Regions from separate parts of the Bradyrhizobium sp. CCGB12 genome, predicted to be linked through region 3. Evidence: predicted binding sites of a transcription regulator. Region 3 holds the regulator's gene; each other region holds the start of a gene.
The links. The regulator LexA, encoded in region 3, represses DNA repair genes until DNA is damaged. The targets are predictions, from matches to a motif close to TGTTCNNNNTGTGTTCNG.

Region 1 (4,209 bases), 5.9 Mb from region 3:
ACAGCCGGCTGGACCATCGGCGCCGGCGCGGAAGTCGGCATTGCGCCGAACTGGAGCGCCAAGCTCGAATATCTCTACATCGATCTGTCGACCAGCCAGTTCGCAATTACGGGCGTGTCAAACGGCTATAGCGCCAGCGTTGTCCGCGCAGGCGTGAACTATCGTTTCTGATAGCTGAAGAAGAAAATACCGGACCAACCTCCCGGCCGCTCGCGGCCGGGATTTTTTTTCGGCAGGCTAAGAGACGATCACCAGATTGACCGCTTTCGGTCCCTTGCCCTTCTTGTCCGGCTCGACTTCGAAAGTAATGCGCTGTCCTTCGGCAAGGTCCTTCAGTCCCGCCCGCTCCACAGCAGTAATGTGCACGAAGACGTCACGACCACCGTCGTCCGGCTTGATGAAACCGTAGCCGCGCTCGCCGTTGAAAAACTTGACCGTTCCCGTCATGGCCATCGGGAAACTCCCCCTCATTGCTCCTCCGCCGCGACGCAGACTCACGTCACGACATGACCGGGCCTTACGAAGCCCGGGAGCTGGCCATCCTTGGGCGGACCTCATCGGTCCGGCCGGATCTTTCTTAGGCCTTCACTCCGCCGCAACCATTCGCGGAAGCGGAACGTAAAGCCAGTCACGCAAACAGCATAATACGGTTCTTTGCAGATTGACTACCGCTCCTGCATCTTTTTCCCAAGAATGCCGGAGTGTTACGGCCTCGGCACCTCCAATCGGAATCTGGCAGCGCCGCCCTGACCGAGCGGCATTTCCAGCTCGGGCAGAATCGTCTTGAGCTCGCCGTGCAGCGTGTAGGGCGGATTGACGATCAGAAGACCCGTGGAGGTGAGCGCTGCGCCATCGAGCTGCGGTGCGACGCTGAATTCGAGGCGCAGGCATTTTCCGGGCGGCTTTGCTGCGGCTGCGAGCCGCGCCACCGTTTGCGCCAGCGCTTCGGTGGCGCGCCGGTTCTTGGCGGGATACCAGATTACGTAGATACCGGTCGGCCATTTCGCGAAGGCCGCCGAGAAGGCCTCGCCGAGCCGCTCGAACTCGTCCTTGGCCTCGAAGGGCGGGTCGATCAGCACGAGGCCGCGACGCTCCTTCGGCGGCACGAAGGCCGGCAGCGCCATCCAGCCATCGAGATCGACCACGCGCGCCTGTTCGTCGCGGCGCAGCACATCGATCAGCGCCTTGCGGGCCTTCGGCTCGAGCTCGCAGGCAACGAGGCGGTCCTGCGGCCTGAGCAGGCCGCGCGCGATCAGCGGCGAGCCCGGATAGGCCTTGAGCTCGCCCTTCGGATTGAAGGCGCGGACGATGTCGAGATAGGGCTTCGTCAGCGCTGCGGTCTCGTTCGACAGGCGTGCCTGCATCAGTCGTGCAATGCCGGTCAGCCACTCGCCGCTGCGGCGCGCCTCGTCGCCGTCGAGGTCGTAGAGGCCGGCGCCGGCATGGGTGTCGATGACGCGGAAGGCCGCCGGCTTGTCTTGCAAGTAGGTGAGGATGCGCGCCAGCACGATGTGCTTGATGACATCGGCGAAGCTGCCGGCGTGGAAGGCGTGGCGGTAGTTCATGGCGGAGAGTTACGACATCGCGCGATGAAAGTAACTCCCGTCATTCCGGGGCGGTGCGCAGCACCGAGCCCGGAATCCATTTCTGCACCGGCCAAGCGGGTCGATGGATTCCGGGTTCGCGCTTCGCGCGTCCCGGAATGACGATCAGAGAAGTCGGCCTCAACCACCCCTGATCGGCGGCATCGTCACCTGGTCGCGACGGCAGGCGCGGCGCTCGAGCTCGTCGCAAGCGCGGAATTGCAGGTCCTTGCGGAGGCAGATGCGGACCTCGGAGAGCCGTGTCCGGTTGCAGGTGACCGAGACGGCTGCATTGCTGAGGCCGGGATTGGCCCTGATGAAGGCTTCCTCGACCTCCGCCGGCGCCACGGTCTTGGCCTGTGACAAATCGAGATATTCGGCCGGGATCTTGATCGCGGCGCGCGCCTTGCGGATCGCCTCGAAATAGCCGCGGCTCTCGAGCCCCGAGCAGGTGCCGTGCTTGTCCCATTCGTTGAAGATCAGGCCCGGCGCCGGCATCAGGTCGAGCATCGAAGAGACGATGCTGCGGTTCAGCCGCGGTGCCGGCCGCTGACAATATTCGGGGAAGCCGTTTTCATATTGCGGCCACAGCCCATGCACCACGAAGGCGTAGGGTCGTCCGCTGCATTGTATCTGTGAGCGGCCGCCGCGCTCGGCGGCTTCCTCGCAGAAGGAGGGCGACCATGACAGCGACAGCACATAGAAATCGAACTCGCCCGGCGCGTTCTGCCGCTTGTCCTGGGCCCTCGCGTCACCGGCGAACGAGGCCAGGCCCGCGGCAACGATCAGGGAAAAAGTCAGCGAGATCACCAGGCGGGAGAATGAATGCAATCTGGAATAAAACATGGCGACGCCCCTCAACTAGACTGTGCAGGGAAGCCTAGCAGGCGATAAGAACATTTCAAGAACAAAATTCGGGCGGCCCGTCGTTGATGGCCGGACCAACCCGAATCAGGGCTTTTCAGATCAGGGCTTGGCGGCGCGGCAGGCCGGATTGTAGGCCCAGTTGCGGTCGACCCCGACGACACACCATTCGACGCCATTGCCATAACCGGCAAAGCCGCCATCCTCGATGATCGAGAAATGCACCTTGCGCACCTTGCCGTCGTTGAGCATGGCATCGCCGGTGCAGTAGCGGCGCGGAATGTTGTCGGACTGCCAGGGACGGAATGCGACCTCGCGAACGGCGGAGAAGCCCGTGATCTTCAGCGAGGAATTCCAGAACGAGCTTTCCTTTTCCCAGAACTGGGTGGCGATCGTCGGCAGCGCCTTGTCGCAATCGGCCACGGCGCCGTCATAGCGCGGCCCGCTCAGCCAGAAATTCAGCTCTAGCGGATTGGCGGCCCTGGCCTCACCGAGCGACAGCGCCCCGAACATGAGGCCGAGCACGGCGGCAAAGCGGAGCGATTTCAGGGAGGGGGCGCGCATGGTCAATCCGGACAGCTGGGTCTTGCGAAGGTTGGACGGTGCCGCGAAGGCCGAGGGAGGTCAAGTGCAGCGCGGCAACACTTCGCCAGGAGTTGACCGCAACGTCGTCGCCGACCGGGTTCAGTTCTTTTCACGGCGATCCCGGCACCGTAAACTGGGGCCAACCAATTGGAGTGACGGGTATGCGAATCATTGCGGCCGCGGGTCTTCTCGCCAGCCTGGTTGTCTCGGGTATGGTGGCGAGCCAGTCGGCGCGCGCCGATATCCTTCCGGTGCCGCCTTTCAAGGGCAACGACACCGGCGGCATCATCGCCTATTCGATGGCGACCCAGGTCGATGCGCGTCAGGTCGCGGTCGATCACTGCGCGCGTTACGGCAAGGTCGTTAAATTCCTCGCGGTGCAGGCCTATGAGGGCGGCTACATCTCGTTCTCCTGCCGCTGGGTGCCCTATGGCGCCGCCGAGCAGCCGATCCGCACGCTGTACTGAGCTGACGTAACGCCGCAATCTCTCAGCCGGGAGCCTCCCCTATGACGCGCAAACTTGCTTTGCTCGGCTCGGTCGCTTGTCTCGTGTTGTCGGCAGGCAGCGCCCGCGCCGACGAGTTGCCGGTGCGCAAGGCCGGCCTTTGGGAAATGAAGCTGGTCACGACCGGCTCGCCCGTGCCTGAGATGACCATGCAGCACTGCACCGACGAGACCGTCGACAAGGAGATGAGCAACAACGTCTCCCCGATGGCCAAGCAGATCTGCGCCAAGCAGGAGATCAAGAAGACCGCGACGGGCTATGTCAGCGACTCCGAATGCAACGTCGCCGGCGTGAGCACAAGCTCGCATGCCGAGATATCAGGCGATTTCAACTCGGCCTACACGGTGAAGACCTCCTCGCATGCGCAAGGCGGCGTCGCCGGCACGGCCGGCCGCGATACCAGCATGACGCTGCAAGCCAAGTGGCTCGGCGCCTGCAAGGCGGACCAGAAGCCCGGCGACATCGTGATGCCCGGCGGCTTCAAGATGAATGTGCGCGACATGGACAAGCTGAAGGCGCTGTTGCCGAAGTAGGGCTACGGCAGCTACACCGGAATCCGCACACTGGCCCTCAAGCCCCCCATCGGGCTGTCGCCGAGCGTGATGTCGCCGCCGTGCGAGCGGGCGATGTCGCGGGCGATCGCAAGGCCAAGGCCGGTACCGCCTTCGTCC
Region 2 (4,209 bases), 120 kb from region 3:
GAAGTGATAGTTCACGCCGACCTGCACGGTGTGGAAGTTGAGCGTGCCGGTGTTCACCGGAGCGCCGAGACCGGAGAAGTAGGTTTCGCCGCCGAGGCTGCGATAGAGGTACTCGCCCTTGACCGACCACTGCGGCGCGAAGAACGCCTCGACGCCTGCACCGACAGTCCAGCCGGAGTGGAACTTGCTGTCGGAGACGGTCACGCCGAGCGCGCTGACGCTGAGCTTGTTGTCGATCCAGGCGTAGCCGCCGGTGCCGTAGAACAGGACGTTGTTGACGGCCCAGCCGATACGGCCACGCACGGTGCCGAGCGCGTCGGTCTTGGAGGACACGGTGATGCCGAGCGCGGTCGCCGAGGCGCTCACGTCAGCCCAGGCGCCATCGGCCTCGATGCCGAACACGACGTTGCCGGTCTGCCAATTGTAGCCGGCGGTGCCGCCGACAAAGCCGCCCTTCATCTTCGGGTCGCCGGAAGCGTTTTCCCAGGCGCCGCCACCGACGATACCGAGATAGAAGCCGGTCCAGTTGTAGACCGAGGCAACGGCCACCGGAGCCTTGGTGTAGGGGCGCGCCGCAAGGTCAGCGGCCGAGGCCGGAGCGGCGAGTGCGAACAAACAGGCCGAAGCCAACAAAACCTTCTTCATATTCAACCTAATCCCAGTCCCAGTTTCTGTTGTTGCCTTCCGTGCGTTGGAAGGGCAGCGGACGCTGTGGTCCAACTGGCGTCGTGCTTACACCAACAAAGCCGCAAGTTGTGTCTCCAAAAAGCCACAACAGTGACAAAACGTAATGGTTATTGACTTATTGTTTCCGGGGCCATGCAGCAGCAAAAAGGCCGGCGCGAGGCCGGCCTTTCGTCTTCGGTCAGAAGAAACGTTGCTTGCGATCAGTACCTGGCGATCGAGGGGCCGCCCCAACGGTAGTTCACGCGGACGAGAGCCATATCAACGTCCTGGCTGACGCGTTCGGTCTGAACGAAGGCGCCGGCGAAGTTGAAGTCGACGTTACGATCGCCGAGGAAGATGTGATTGTACTCGACGCCCACCGACCAGTTCGGGGCGAAGCCAAATTCGACACCCGCGCCGACCGTTCCGCCCCAGCGGGTTCCGTTGGCCGAACCGAAGACAGTGCCTGCACCCACGAACCCTGGCGCGACGAGGAGGTCGTAACTGCTGTCCACGACGGCGGCGCCACCCTTCACGTAGAACAAAACGTTATTCCAGGCATAGCCGATCTGGCCGGTAATCAGGCCGAACGCATCGATCCGCGAACGGTTCTGCTGACCTAGAGCAGTCGGGCTGATGTTGTTTCCGCTGAAGTCAGCCCAGTTGCCTTGGCCTTCCACGCCAAACACCCAATTGCTGGACTGCCAGCGGTAGCCGACCTGACCACCGACCGTGCCGCCCGATGCGTCATGGCAGCCGTCGTCGACCAGCGTGCCGGTGACCGGCGTCACGAAGTCCCAGCAATTGCGGCTCGTACCCCAGCCACCGTTGATGCCGATGTAGAAGCCGCTCCAGTCGTAGATGGTGGCGACCATCGGCGGTGGAGCCTTCGTGTAAGGACGCGCCGCCATATCCGCCGCGCTTGCGGGGGCCGACAGGCCCATTGCCACTATGCCGATTGCACCAAACAGAATCTTATTCATTGCAGTCAGTCTCCCCAGTTTCGTCCGCTTCGTGTCCCGAAGCGGTTGATCAGGCGCGACGCCCATATGAACTAAGTCCGACTCAACCGTAGCTTAGGGAAGTGGGGAAGTCCGTCTCCGAAATACCACACTGGCAAGCCTTCGGAAGCGGTCGCAACTTGATGAATGTTAAGTGGTTTTTCCCTTTCGTGGGAACCGGAAAAAAGTTCCATCCGAGGTGCGCGCTTCGTCGTCGCATCAGGCAGTTCTAGTCTCCAATTTTGCCGTGTCGCAGCGACGGAACAAATCTGGAACAAACTGGTGGTCGGTGCTATATGTGGGGATAACCTGAGGAGCAGCGGGTTGATCGACGCCCGCAAGTCTGTGGCGAGCGTATAGGGTCGCCTCAACACAGGTTGCAGGGCGTCGCGCGGAGCGGGCCCGGCCTTCTGGAATTCAGCGGCATTTGGAGTGGAGAGCGGCGATGGCGGGAAGCGTCAACAAGGTCATTCTGGTTGGAAATCTCGGCAAGGATCCCGAAATCCGTCGCACGCAGGACGGGCGGCCGATCGCGAATTTGAGCATCGCCACCTCGGAGACCTGGCGCGACAAGAACAGCGGCGAGCGCAAGGAAAAGACCGAGTGGCATCGCGTCGTGATCTTCAACGAGGGGCTCTGCAAGGTCGCCGAGCAGTACCTGAAGAAGGGCGCGAAGGTTTACATCGAGGGCGCGCTCCAGACCCGCAAATGGACTGACCAGAGCGGCGTCGAGAAGTACTCCACCGAGGTTGTGCTCCAAGGCTTCAACTCGACGCTGACGATGCTCGACGGCCGCGGCGGCGGCGGAGGCGGCAGCTTCGGCGAGGAGCCGGGCGGCGATTTCGGCTCCTCCGGTCCCGTCAGCAGCGCGCCGCGCCGTCCCGTTGCCGCTGGCGGCGGTGGCCGCAACAACGACATGGACGACGACATCCCGTTCTGAGGACGCGGACTGCACGTGAAGCCGCGGCGGGCGATCAGCCAGCGCTTGGCGCGCGGTATCAGCCATTCTAATTAATCGACGGGGCGGGCTCGGATTTTCCGGGCCCGTTTCATGTGTGACTCGAATTCAGCTCGGCCTGCTGTCGGGGCGCTGGCGCTCCGCGGATCCCGCGAACGGCGAGTGGTCGACGGAAACGTCGCCGGGGACGGTTCTCGAGGGGGCAAAAGCGAGTTTCGCGAGGCCGTTTCCGGGGCTCTCGGGAGTGTCGCGTCCGAGCCCGTAAGTCGTTGGAAAAATAAGCAGAAAAAGCGCTTCCCGAACCCCTCGCAAGGGTGGTTATCGGAGACCCGATGCGCTATATGATTCCCAGATAAAACCTCACCGGATTTCCCCTTGGCTGACGACGACAACAAGCCCGGCGACCAGCCGGCGCAACCCTCGGACATTCGCCCCGTTTCGATCTACGAGGAGATGAAGAAGTCCTACCTCGATTACGCCATGAGCGTGATCGTGTCGCGCGCGCTGCCCGATGCACGCGACGGTCTGAAGCCGGTGCATCGCCGCATCCTGTTCTCGATGAACGAGGAAGGCTACACGCCCGACAAGAAGCACAAGAAGTCTGCCGGCATCGTCGGCGACGTCATGGGCCAATACCATCCGCATGGCGACCAGGCGATTTATGACGCGCTGGTGCGCATGGCGCAGCCGTTTTCGATGCGTGAACTGCTGGTGGACGGGCAGGGCAATTTCGGCTCGGTCGACGGCGATCCGCCGGCGGCGATGCGCTACACCGAATCCCGCCTGACCAAGATCGCGCTCAAGCTGCTCGACGACATCGACAACGAGACGGTCGACTTCCAGGACAACTATGACGGCTCGACCAAGGAGCCGGTGGTCCTGCCGGCGCGGTTCCCGAATTTGCTGGTCAATGGCGCCGGCGGCATCGCTGTCGGCATGGCCACCAACATCCCGCCGCACAATCTCGGCGAGGTGATCGACGCTTGTCTGGCGCTGGTCGACAATCCGTCGCTGACGATTGACGAGCTCAACAACATCATCCCGGGCCCGGATTTCCCGACCGGCGGCATCATCCTGGGCCGTCAGGGCATCCGCAGTGCCTACCATCTCGGCCGCGGTTCCATCGTAATGCGCGGCAAGGTCGAGTTCGAGACGATCCGCAAGGAGCGCGAGGCGATCGTCATCACCGAGATCCCGTATCAGGTGAACAAGGCGACGATGGTCGAGCGCATCGCCGAGCTCTACAAGGAAAAGAAGATCGAGGGCATCTCGGATCTGCGCGACGAATCCGATCGCGACGGCTACCGCGTCGTCGTCGAACTCAAGCGCGATGCCGTGCCCGACGTGGTGCTGAACCAGCTCTACAAGTTCACGCCGCTGCAGACGAGCTTCGGCGTCAACGCCGTTGCGCTCGACAGCGGCCGCCCGCTGACGATGAACCTGAAGGACATGCTGACGATCTTCGTCGGCTTCCGCGAGCAGGTCGTCACCCGCCGGACCAAGTACAAGCTGCGCAAGGCGCGTGAGCGCGCCCATGAGCAGGTCGGCCTCGCGATTGCGGTCGCCAATATCGACGAGATCATC
Region 3 (4,209 bases):
CAATGCTGGCCGTGGCGCTCGTTCTTCTCGTTCTCGCCATGGCCATCCTCGTACCGGTCTGTCTCGCCTTCCGGATCATGCCGCGGCGAATTTGAGCCGCGCCTCACAATGCAAGTTTCAAGAGGTTGGATGAATTATCCTGCCTCGGCGCTTTTTGCCTCTGCGCGCGCGCTCGGCTAGAACTCTTGCCGCCAATTGCCCGAGCATGCCCAGCAGGAGTCTTCACCCTTGGCCCTCATGCCAGTTTCTGACGCGCTTGCCGCGGTGCTGGCGGGTGCGGAGCCGCTGCCTGACGAGATGATCGCGCTCGCTGAAGCCTTCCACCGTGTGCTCGCGCACGACGTCGCGGCGCGGCGCACGCAACCACCGGAAGCTATGTCGGCGATGGATGGCTATGCCGTGCGCGCGGCCGACGCGGCGACCATTGATTCCAAGCTGACGGTGATCGGCGAGGTTGGGGCGGGCCGGCCGTTTGCCGGGGCGGTCGGCGGCGGCGAAGCGGTACGGATCTTCACCGGCGGCGTGGTCCCCGATGGCGCGGACGCGGTCGTGATCCAGGAGGACACGGTTGCCGACGGCAAGCGCATCACGGTCAAGGAAGCCGCAATTGCCGGTCGGCACATCCGCCCCGCCGGCGTCGACTTCTCCGAAGGCGATGTGCTCCTGCGCAAGGGATCCCGCCTCACCGAGCGCGATCTCGCGCTCGCCGCCGCCATGAATCACCCGCAGCTTGCCGTCTGCCGCCGTCCAAAGGTCGCGATCCTCGCCACCGGCGACGAACTGGTGATGCCGGGCACCACGCCCGGCCACGGCCAGATCGTCTATTCCAACGGCTACGCCCTGCACGCGCTCGCCCGCAGCGAGGGTGCCGATACCATCGACCTCGGCATTGCCGCCGATACGCTGGAGGCCACCACCGCTGGCATCCGCCGCGCCCGCGAGGGCGGCGCCGACATCCTGATCACGACCGGCGGCGCATCGGTCGGCGACCACGATCTGGTCCAGCAGGCGCTCCGGGACGAAGGCATCTCGATGGCGTTCTGGAAGATTGCGATGCGCCCGGGCAAGCCGATGATGCACGGGCGGCTGGGGACGATGCGGGTGATCGGCCTGCCTGGCAATCCCGTGTCATCCTATGTGTGCGCCTTCCTGTTCATGGTGCCGCTGATTCGCGCCTTGTCAGGCCGATCCGTGATTCACCACCGCCATGAGCGGGCAGTGCTCGGCCGCGCTGTGGATGCAAACGATATGCGCGCGGATTATCTTCGCGCGCGTCTGGAAGAGCGCGACGACGGCACGCTTGTCGCGCTTCCCGTGCACCATCAAGATTCCTCGCTGCTGGCGAATCTCGCTGCGGCACAGGCACTTCTCGTGCGCATGCCATTCGCGCCCAAGGCCGAAGCCGGCACGCCTTGCGAGGTGTTGCGCCTGCCCGTCTGAACGCGTCGACCACACGCGCTCCGCGAACTTTGTCGCGTTCACGGTAAATTAAGCAGTTGCGGAACATGTATCGAACATATAGTGTCCGTTCATGATTTGTTTCGAGCATGTAGCGGCTTATCGCTGAATTCAGCGTCTCGGAATCGAACGACATCAACCGGGGGATTTTGGTCGAGATGTTAACGCGCAAACAGTACGAGCTCCTGCGGTTCATCAGCGAGCGACTTAAGGAAAGCGGCGTGCCGCCCTCGTTCGACGAGATGAAGGATGCGCTCGACCTGCGCTCGAAATCGGGCATCCATCGCCTGATCACCGCGCTCGAGGAGCGCGGCTTCATCCGCCGCCTGCCCAACCGCGCCCGCGCCATCGAGGTGATCAAGCTGCCCGAGCTTCAGGCCGCCGCCGGCAACCGCCGCGGCTTCACGCCGAGCGTCATCGAGGGCAACCTTGGCAAGGTGCGCGCGACCTCCAGCCCGCCCGCGGACGAGGGTGAGCGCCCCGTTGCGGTGCCGGTGATGGGCCGCATCGCGGCCGGTACGCCGATCGAAGCGCTGCAGACCCGCAGCCATACCATCAGCGTACCGCCCGACATGCTCGGCTCGGGTGAACATTACGCGCTCGAAGTGCGCGGCGACTCGATGGTCGAGGCCGGCATCCTCGACGGCGACATGGCGCTGATCCAGCGCAACGAGAGCGCCGATACCGGCGACATCGTGGTGGCTCTGATCGACGACGAGGAAGCGACGCTCAAGCGCTTCCGCCGCCGCGGCGCCTCGATCGCGCTCGAGCCCGCCAACGCCGCCTACGAGGTGCGCATCCTGCCACCTAACCGGGTGAAGATTCAGGGCAAGCTGATCGGGCTGTACCGCAAGTACTGAGACGACCAGCGGTCATTCGATACCAACGATTCCGATTGGACCGGACGGGTTGTCCGGTCCGGCGGGGTGGTCTTTGTGGTGTAGCTTAGATCGTCCGGCCCCTCGGCAGCGCAACATCCGCAGCGTGTCGCCGCCAAGCACTCACAAGCTCCGCAGCCTCGAGGAATCGAGGAAACAAACGATGTGTCGGCGCCCGCGGGCCGCTGTCGCTCGCACTCGCCAAATGCATTGATGCGGGCTTTGTTCCCAATAGATTCGAAAAAATAATTTGATCGCATCTCGCGGACACCAGCCGCAGATTCGCCCACAACCAAGCAGAGCGTTGTATGCTTCCACTCTGATAGAGGCTTGTGCCTCAGAAAGAGGCGCGGGTCGCTATCTTCGAATGAGGAGCACCCGATGTGTGACTACAGCCTGCATGCCGTTGCATCGCGCCCCGCTGAAGTCGGCGAGACGATCGTGTCGACAACGTTCCGCGGCACCTCGACGCGCGGATTTGCTTCCGCGGCCGATCCGACCGTGGCCGTCTGTTTGCTGCCAGGAACGGAGCTCGCCTTCGCCGACAACGTCCGTTACGACAATCGCTGGATCTGGACGCGCACCATCAACTCGCGCGTCGGAAAGTTCGGCAAGATCGATCCGCACATTCCCGATCGCCATCATGACGCGATCGAATTTCCCGACGGCAAGTACGTGCTGGTGACGCAGCTCGTCGAAGGCCAGCGCGCAACCGTGCTGCAATTGCCGGTGACCCAGCCGGTCAGCGAGCGCGAACACAAGCCGCAGATCATCGCCGACAGTCGGCCGAGCACGACACGTCGCCTGCCGATCGACTGATACGCGGTCGCCGGCCGCTCAGGTCGGGCTTGGATGAAATGCCATCGCCGGCCGTAGCCGGCGAGATGGTATGGTTCGTGTGTTGCGAAATTGCGGTCTGGACCCGGACCAACTCCTCGCAGACCAACTCCTCGCATTTGTCATCAATCGTCGGCCTGCAGGTCGGCCTCCGCCGGCGTTGCGTCCCGGTTGCGGGGTGCGGCCGTCTTCGGCGCAATGCTGCCACCGAAATCACCTTCGCCGGCGCCGGCCGGCAGCCAGGGCCGGCTCGTGCCTCTCACCCTCACCGCCTGAACCGCAAAACCGTCACCGCGCTGCGTCAACGCCAGCGCGCCTTGGCTCGTGAGACGCTGCCGATCGATCACCATCGCCGCGCAATCGGGCGGCGCGGGCCGCGCCGTGACCACCAGCGCGGCGCGGCTGCAATCATCAGCCAGCGCATCGATGCGCAGGGACAGCGCGACCAACCTCCCGTCGGCGAGCGGCGCCACACAGCCGGCCTCGTCGCACGACACGCTGTCGGCGAGCGAGCTACTCGCGGCATCGCGCGGATCGGCATCGGCGGCCAACCATTCCTTGAGCAGAAAGCCGTCCTTGCTCGCGCGGATCACATGAAGGTGCCCATCCCTGCTACGCACGGCGACGCTCGCGCCGTCCCCGGCAATCAGGATATCGGGTTGCCGCACCGACATCCCCCAGGCGATGGAAGCCAGCAGCAGCAGCGCACCGGACCAGCGCAGAGGCGTGCGCAACAAGCCCATCACGATGATCCCGAGGCTTGCCGCCATCAGCGGCGCGATACCGAAGGCCGGGATGCGGCCGACCGCGCCGGGCAGCGAGGCCACCCAGCGTGCGACCGCGACCATCCAGTCGATGCCGATCCCCATCAACCACCAGAACACGCCATCGAGGCCAAAGGGCGCCGCCAGCAGTCCGAGCAGTCCCGCCGGCATCACCAGCGCCGAAACCACCGGCATCGCGCCGAGATTGGCCAGCACGCCGAACGGCGTGACACGGTGGAAGTGGAAAGCGGCATAGGGCGTGGTCGCAAGCC
Region 4 (4,209 bases), 3.8 Mb from region 3:
TACCGAACAGGCCGAACTGTGCCGCCGCATCGCGCGAAGGCTCGGCGATGCCGAGATGGCGGAAGGCGTGCGACGTCAGCAGGCGGCCGCGCGGGGTGCGCTGGAGATAGCCGCACTGGATCAGATAGGGCTCTATGATGTCTTCGATCGCATCGCGCGGCTCTGACAAGGCAGCTGCCATGGTCTCGACGCCGACCGGGCCGCCGCCATAGTTGAGCGCAATGGTCGTGAGGTAGCGGCGGTCCATGGCGTCGAGACCTGCGGCGTCGACCTCGAGCGCGCTCAGCGCGTGGTCGGCGATCTTGCGGTCGATCTTGTCGGCATCGGCCGCCGATGCGAAATCCCGGACACGGCGCAGCAGGCGGCCGGCGATGCGCGGCGTGCCGCGGGCGCGACGCGCGATCTCGTTGGCGCCGTCAGCGCTCATGCCGACATTGAGCACGCGCGCGCCGCGGCTGACGATGCTCTCCAATTCCTCGATCGTGTAGAAATTCAGCCGGACCGGAATGCCGAAGCGGTCGCGCAGGGGATTGGTGAGCAGGCCTGCGCGCGTGGTGGCGCCGACCAGCGTGAATTTCGACAGCTCGATCTTCACTGACCGCGCCGCCGGGCCCTCGCCGATGATGAGGTCGAGCTGAAAATCCTCCATCGCGGGATAGAGCACCTCTTCCACCGCCGGGCTGAGGCGATGGATCTCGTCGATGAAAAGCACGTCGCGCTCTTCGAGATTGGTCAGCAGCGCAGCGAGATCGCCGGCCTTGGCGATGACTGGACCAGACGTGGCGCGAAAACCGACGCCGAGCTCCTTGGCCACGATCTGCGCCAGCGTGGTCTTGCCGAGGCCGGGCGGGCCGACGAACAGTACATGATCCAGCGCCTCGCCGCGCTTGCGCGCCGCCTCGATGAAGATCGAGAGGTTCTTGCGCGCCTGCGCCTGGCCGACGAAATCGGACAGCGATTGCGGACGCAGCGCGGTGTCGCCGACATCGTCGCTGCGGCGCTCGGGCGACACCATGCGGTTGGCCTTGGGATCGCTCACTCAGCGAACTCCCTCAGATCGTAGGGTGGGCAAAGGCGCTCTTCGCGCCGTGCCCACCATGCTACCGCTCGCTCTACAGATGGTGGGCACGCTCCGCTTTGCCCACCCTACGAGATTGATCATTGACGCCTTCACTTCGCGAGCTCCTTCAAGCCGAGCCGAATGAGCTGCGCCGTCTCGGCGCCTTCACCCGCGCTGCGCGAGGCCGATGCGATCGCCGCGGCGGCCTGCGGCTGGCCGTAGCCGAGATTGACCAGCGCGGAGATCGCATCCGCGACGGGCCGCGGCGCGCGCTGGTCGTCGACGGCGCCGGCGAGGTGCACGACGGCCGGGTCGACATTGGCGAAGGCCGGCGCCTTGTCCTTCAGCTCGGTGACGATGCGTTCGGCGACCTTGGGGCCGACGCCGGGCGTGCGCGCTACCGCGGCCTTGTCGCGCAGCGCGATGGCGTTGGCGAGATCGGCCGGCGACAGCGTGCCGAGCACGGCGAGCGCGACCTTGGCTCCGACGCCCTGCACGGTCTGGAGCAGTCGAAACCATTCGCGCTCCTGATCGGTGCGGAAGCCGAACAGCTTGATCTGGTCCTCGCGGACATAGGTCTCGATCGACAGCACGGCGGCTTCACCGGGCGACGGCAGATGCTGCAAGGTGCGCGAGGAGCAATGCACCTGGTAGCCGACGCCGCCGACGTCGAGGATGACGAAATCCTCGCCGTAGGAATCGATCAGGCCCTTGAGCTTGCCGATCATCTCGAGACCTCGGTCGCGGCAGGCACTTCTCTTTCGTCATGGCCGGGCTTGTCCCGGCCATCCACGACTTCGCGATCAGCAAGAAAGAACGTGGATGCCCGGCACAAGGCCGGGCATGACGGCAGTGATACGCGGCGTAAGCTCATAGTCCCACCACCTTCAGTCTGAGCGCGGCGCTCTGACGGTGATGGGCGTGGGTGATGGCGATGGCGAGCGCGTCGGCGGCATCGGCTGACGGCGGCTCGGCCTTGGGCAGCAATATCTTCAGCATCATCGCAATCTGTTGCTTGTCGGCGTGACCGGCACCGACCACGGTCTTCTTGACCTGGTTCGGCGCGTATTCGGCGACAGAGATGCCGAACATTGCGGGCGCCAGCATGGCGACGCCGCGGGCCTGGCCGAGCTTCAGCGTCGCGACGCCATCCTTGTTCACAAACGTCTGCTCGACCGCAGCTTCCATCGGCTGGTGGCTGGAGAGGACGGACGCGAGCCCCTCATGGATCGCGAGCAGCCGGCTCGCCAGCGGCAGATCGTCCGGCGGTTCCACCGAGCCGCAGGCGACATAGATCAAACGATTGCCCTCGGCCTCGATCACGCCCCAGCCGGTACGGCGCAGGCCGGGGTCGATGCCGATGATGCGAACGGGGCCACGAATCGGAAGCGCAGTCATGGGCCAGTGATAGCGGCTGGCCGGACAGAGGGAAACAGAAACAGAACGGAAGTAACAGGGGAAGTGCTCTTCGCCTCTCCCCGCCTGCGGGGAGAGGCCGGAATGCGCGCAAAGCGCGGCTTCCGGGTGAGGGGGACTCTCCGCGAGTCCGTCTGTCACCGCGCCCGCGGAAACAGCCCCTCACCCCAACCCTCTCCCCGCAAGAGCGGGGCGAGGGAGCACACCGTCCGAGCGGCCCTACCCGCTCATCTTCGCGACCAGCGCGTCGGACACCTCGAAATTGGCATAGACGTTCTGGACGTCGTCGTGCTCGTTGAGCAGGTCCATCAACTTGAGCAGCTTCTCGCCGGTCTCGTCGTCCACCGCGACGGTGTTCTGCGGCTTCCAGATCAGCGCGGCCTTGCGTGGCTCGCCAAACTTGGCTTCCAGCGCCTTGGCGACGTCGCGATAGCCTTCGGTCGAGGCGTAGATCTCGTGGCTGCCTTCGCCGGACACGACGTCGTCGGCGCCGGCCTCGATCGCGGCATCCAGCACCGCATCGTCGGAGGCGACGCTGCGGTCGTATTCGATGATGCCGGTGCGGTCGAACATGAAGGACACCGAGCCGGTTTCGCCGAGATTTCCGCCGGACTTGGTGAAGAACGAGCGGATGTCCGAGGCGGCACGGTTACGGTTGTCGGTCAGCGCCTCGACGATGACGGCGACGCCACCGGGGCCGTAACCCTCGTAGCGGATCTCGTCATAGTTCTCGCCGTCGCTGCCGAGCGCCTTCTTGATGGCGCGCTCGATATTGTCCTTCGGCATGTTCTCCTGGCGCGCGGCGATCACGGCGGCGCGCAGGCGCGGGTTCATGGCGGGGTCAGGCGTGCCGAGCTTGGCCGCGACGGTGATTTCCCGCGCCAGCTTGCCGAACAGCTTCGACTTCTGCGCATCCTGCCGCCCCTTGCGGTGCATGATGTTCTTGAATTGGGAATGTCCGGCCATGCGTGGTCTCTTGAATGGTCTTTGGAATCGTCCGCCGATGGGGTGGGAAGCGCGGCCTTATAAGCCGCCAACCCACCGGAATCAAAGGGGCTCTGGCGCTTTAAGGTAGCACCGTAGAGGTAGCCACCCTGAGGACGCCTGCCTAGAGGTCGGGCATCGTTAACCCTGATTTCATTCCGGCCTGCGAAAATAGCGTCCGCGCGTTCCACGACAAGAGAGACGTGATGGCGTTCGGACTATTTCGGAAGCGTCTACCTGACATGGCTTCGCCCGCGGAAGCTCCGCAGGCGACGCAGCCGGTGGCCAATTCCGAGCCCGCCCCGGCCGCCGAAGGCGATTCCGCCAGGGAAATCCTGGAATTGCTGGAACTCGAGCTGGGCGCGATGATTCGCCAGCTCGAGCGCGCCGCCAATTCCGTGGCCGGCGGCGCCGAGGCGACCGCCGCAACCCTTGCTGCCATTCGCGACCGCACCGACGCCCTGACCGGCCGCACCAATGCCGCGCAATCGACCACCTCAACCTTCGCCCATGCCGCCGACAAGTTCACCCAGTCCGCCCAAGGCATCGGGGCGCAGGTCCGCGAAGCCGGCAAGCTCGCCGACGAGGCCAGCGCCGCGGCGCAGGAAGCCCGCGCCAACGTCGATCGCTTGCGCGAATCCTCCGCCGCCATCGGCAACGTCGTCAATCTGATCGCCCAGATCGCGCGGCAGACGACGCTGCTCGCGCTCAACTCGACCATCGAGGCCGCGCGTGCCGGCGCTGCGGGA

Region 1: NLM27_RS38455 (ribonuclease T2) is a predicted target of LexA. The motif match lies at 2,476-2,493, and genes of this name have one in related genera.
Region 2: NLM27_RS12330 (single-stranded DNA-binding protein) is a predicted target of LexA. The motif match lies at 1,927-1,944, and genes of this name have one in related genera.
Region 4: ruvC (crossover junction endodeoxyribonuclease RuvC) is a predicted target of LexA. The motif match lies at 2,489-2,506, and genes of this name have one in related genera.

The regions. Positions count from the first base shown of each region.
Region 1 covers NZ_JANADO010000001.1:8,369,756-8,373,964, forward strand. The annotation lists gene NLM27_RS38440 (outer membrane protein) at 1-171, shown strand, start outside; gene NLM27_RS38445 (cold-shock protein) at 238-453, opposite strand; gene NLM27_RS38450 (23S rRNA (adenine(2030)-N(6))-methyltransferase RlmJ) at 705-1,565, opposite strand; gene NLM27_RS38455 (ribonuclease T2) at 1,725-2,429, opposite strand; gene NLM27_RS38460 (hypothetical protein) at 2,550-3,011, opposite strand; gene NLM27_RS38465 (hypothetical protein) at 3,194-3,499, shown strand; gene NLM27_RS38470 (DUF3617 family protein) at 3,541-4,071, shown strand; gene NLM27_RS38475 (ATP-binding protein) at 4,083-4,209, opposite strand, start outside.
Region 2 covers NZ_JANADO010000001.1:2,565,556-2,569,764, forward strand. The annotation lists gene NLM27_RS12320 (outer membrane protein) at 1-645, opposite strand, end outside; gene NLM27_RS12325 (outer membrane protein) at 888-1,649, opposite strand; gene NLM27_RS12330 (single-stranded DNA-binding protein) at 2,113-2,607, shown strand; gene gyrA (DNA gyrase subunit A) at 3,001-4,209, shown strand, end outside.
Region 3 covers NZ_JANADO010000001.1:2,446,148-2,450,356, reverse strand. The annotation lists gene glp (gephyrin-like molybdotransferase Glp) at 229-1,440, shown strand; gene lexA (transcriptional repressor LexA) at 1,617-2,318, shown strand; gene NLM27_RS11755 (hypothetical protein) at 2,718-3,155, shown strand; gene NLM27_RS11750 (ComEC/Rec2 family competence protein) at 3,299-4,209, opposite strand, start outside.
Region 4 covers NZ_JANADO010000001.1:6,241,594-6,245,802, forward strand. The annotation lists gene ruvB (Holliday junction branch migration DNA helicase RuvB) at 1-1,015, opposite strand, end outside; gene ruvA (Holliday junction branch migration protein RuvA) at 1,171-1,788, opposite strand; gene ruvC (crossover junction endodeoxyribonuclease RuvC) at 1,931-2,458, opposite strand; gene NLM27_RS28595 (YebC/PmpR family DNA-binding transcriptional regulator) at 2,696-3,442, opposite strand; gene NLM27_RS28600 (methyl-accepting chemotaxis protein) at 3,667-4,209, shown strand, end outside.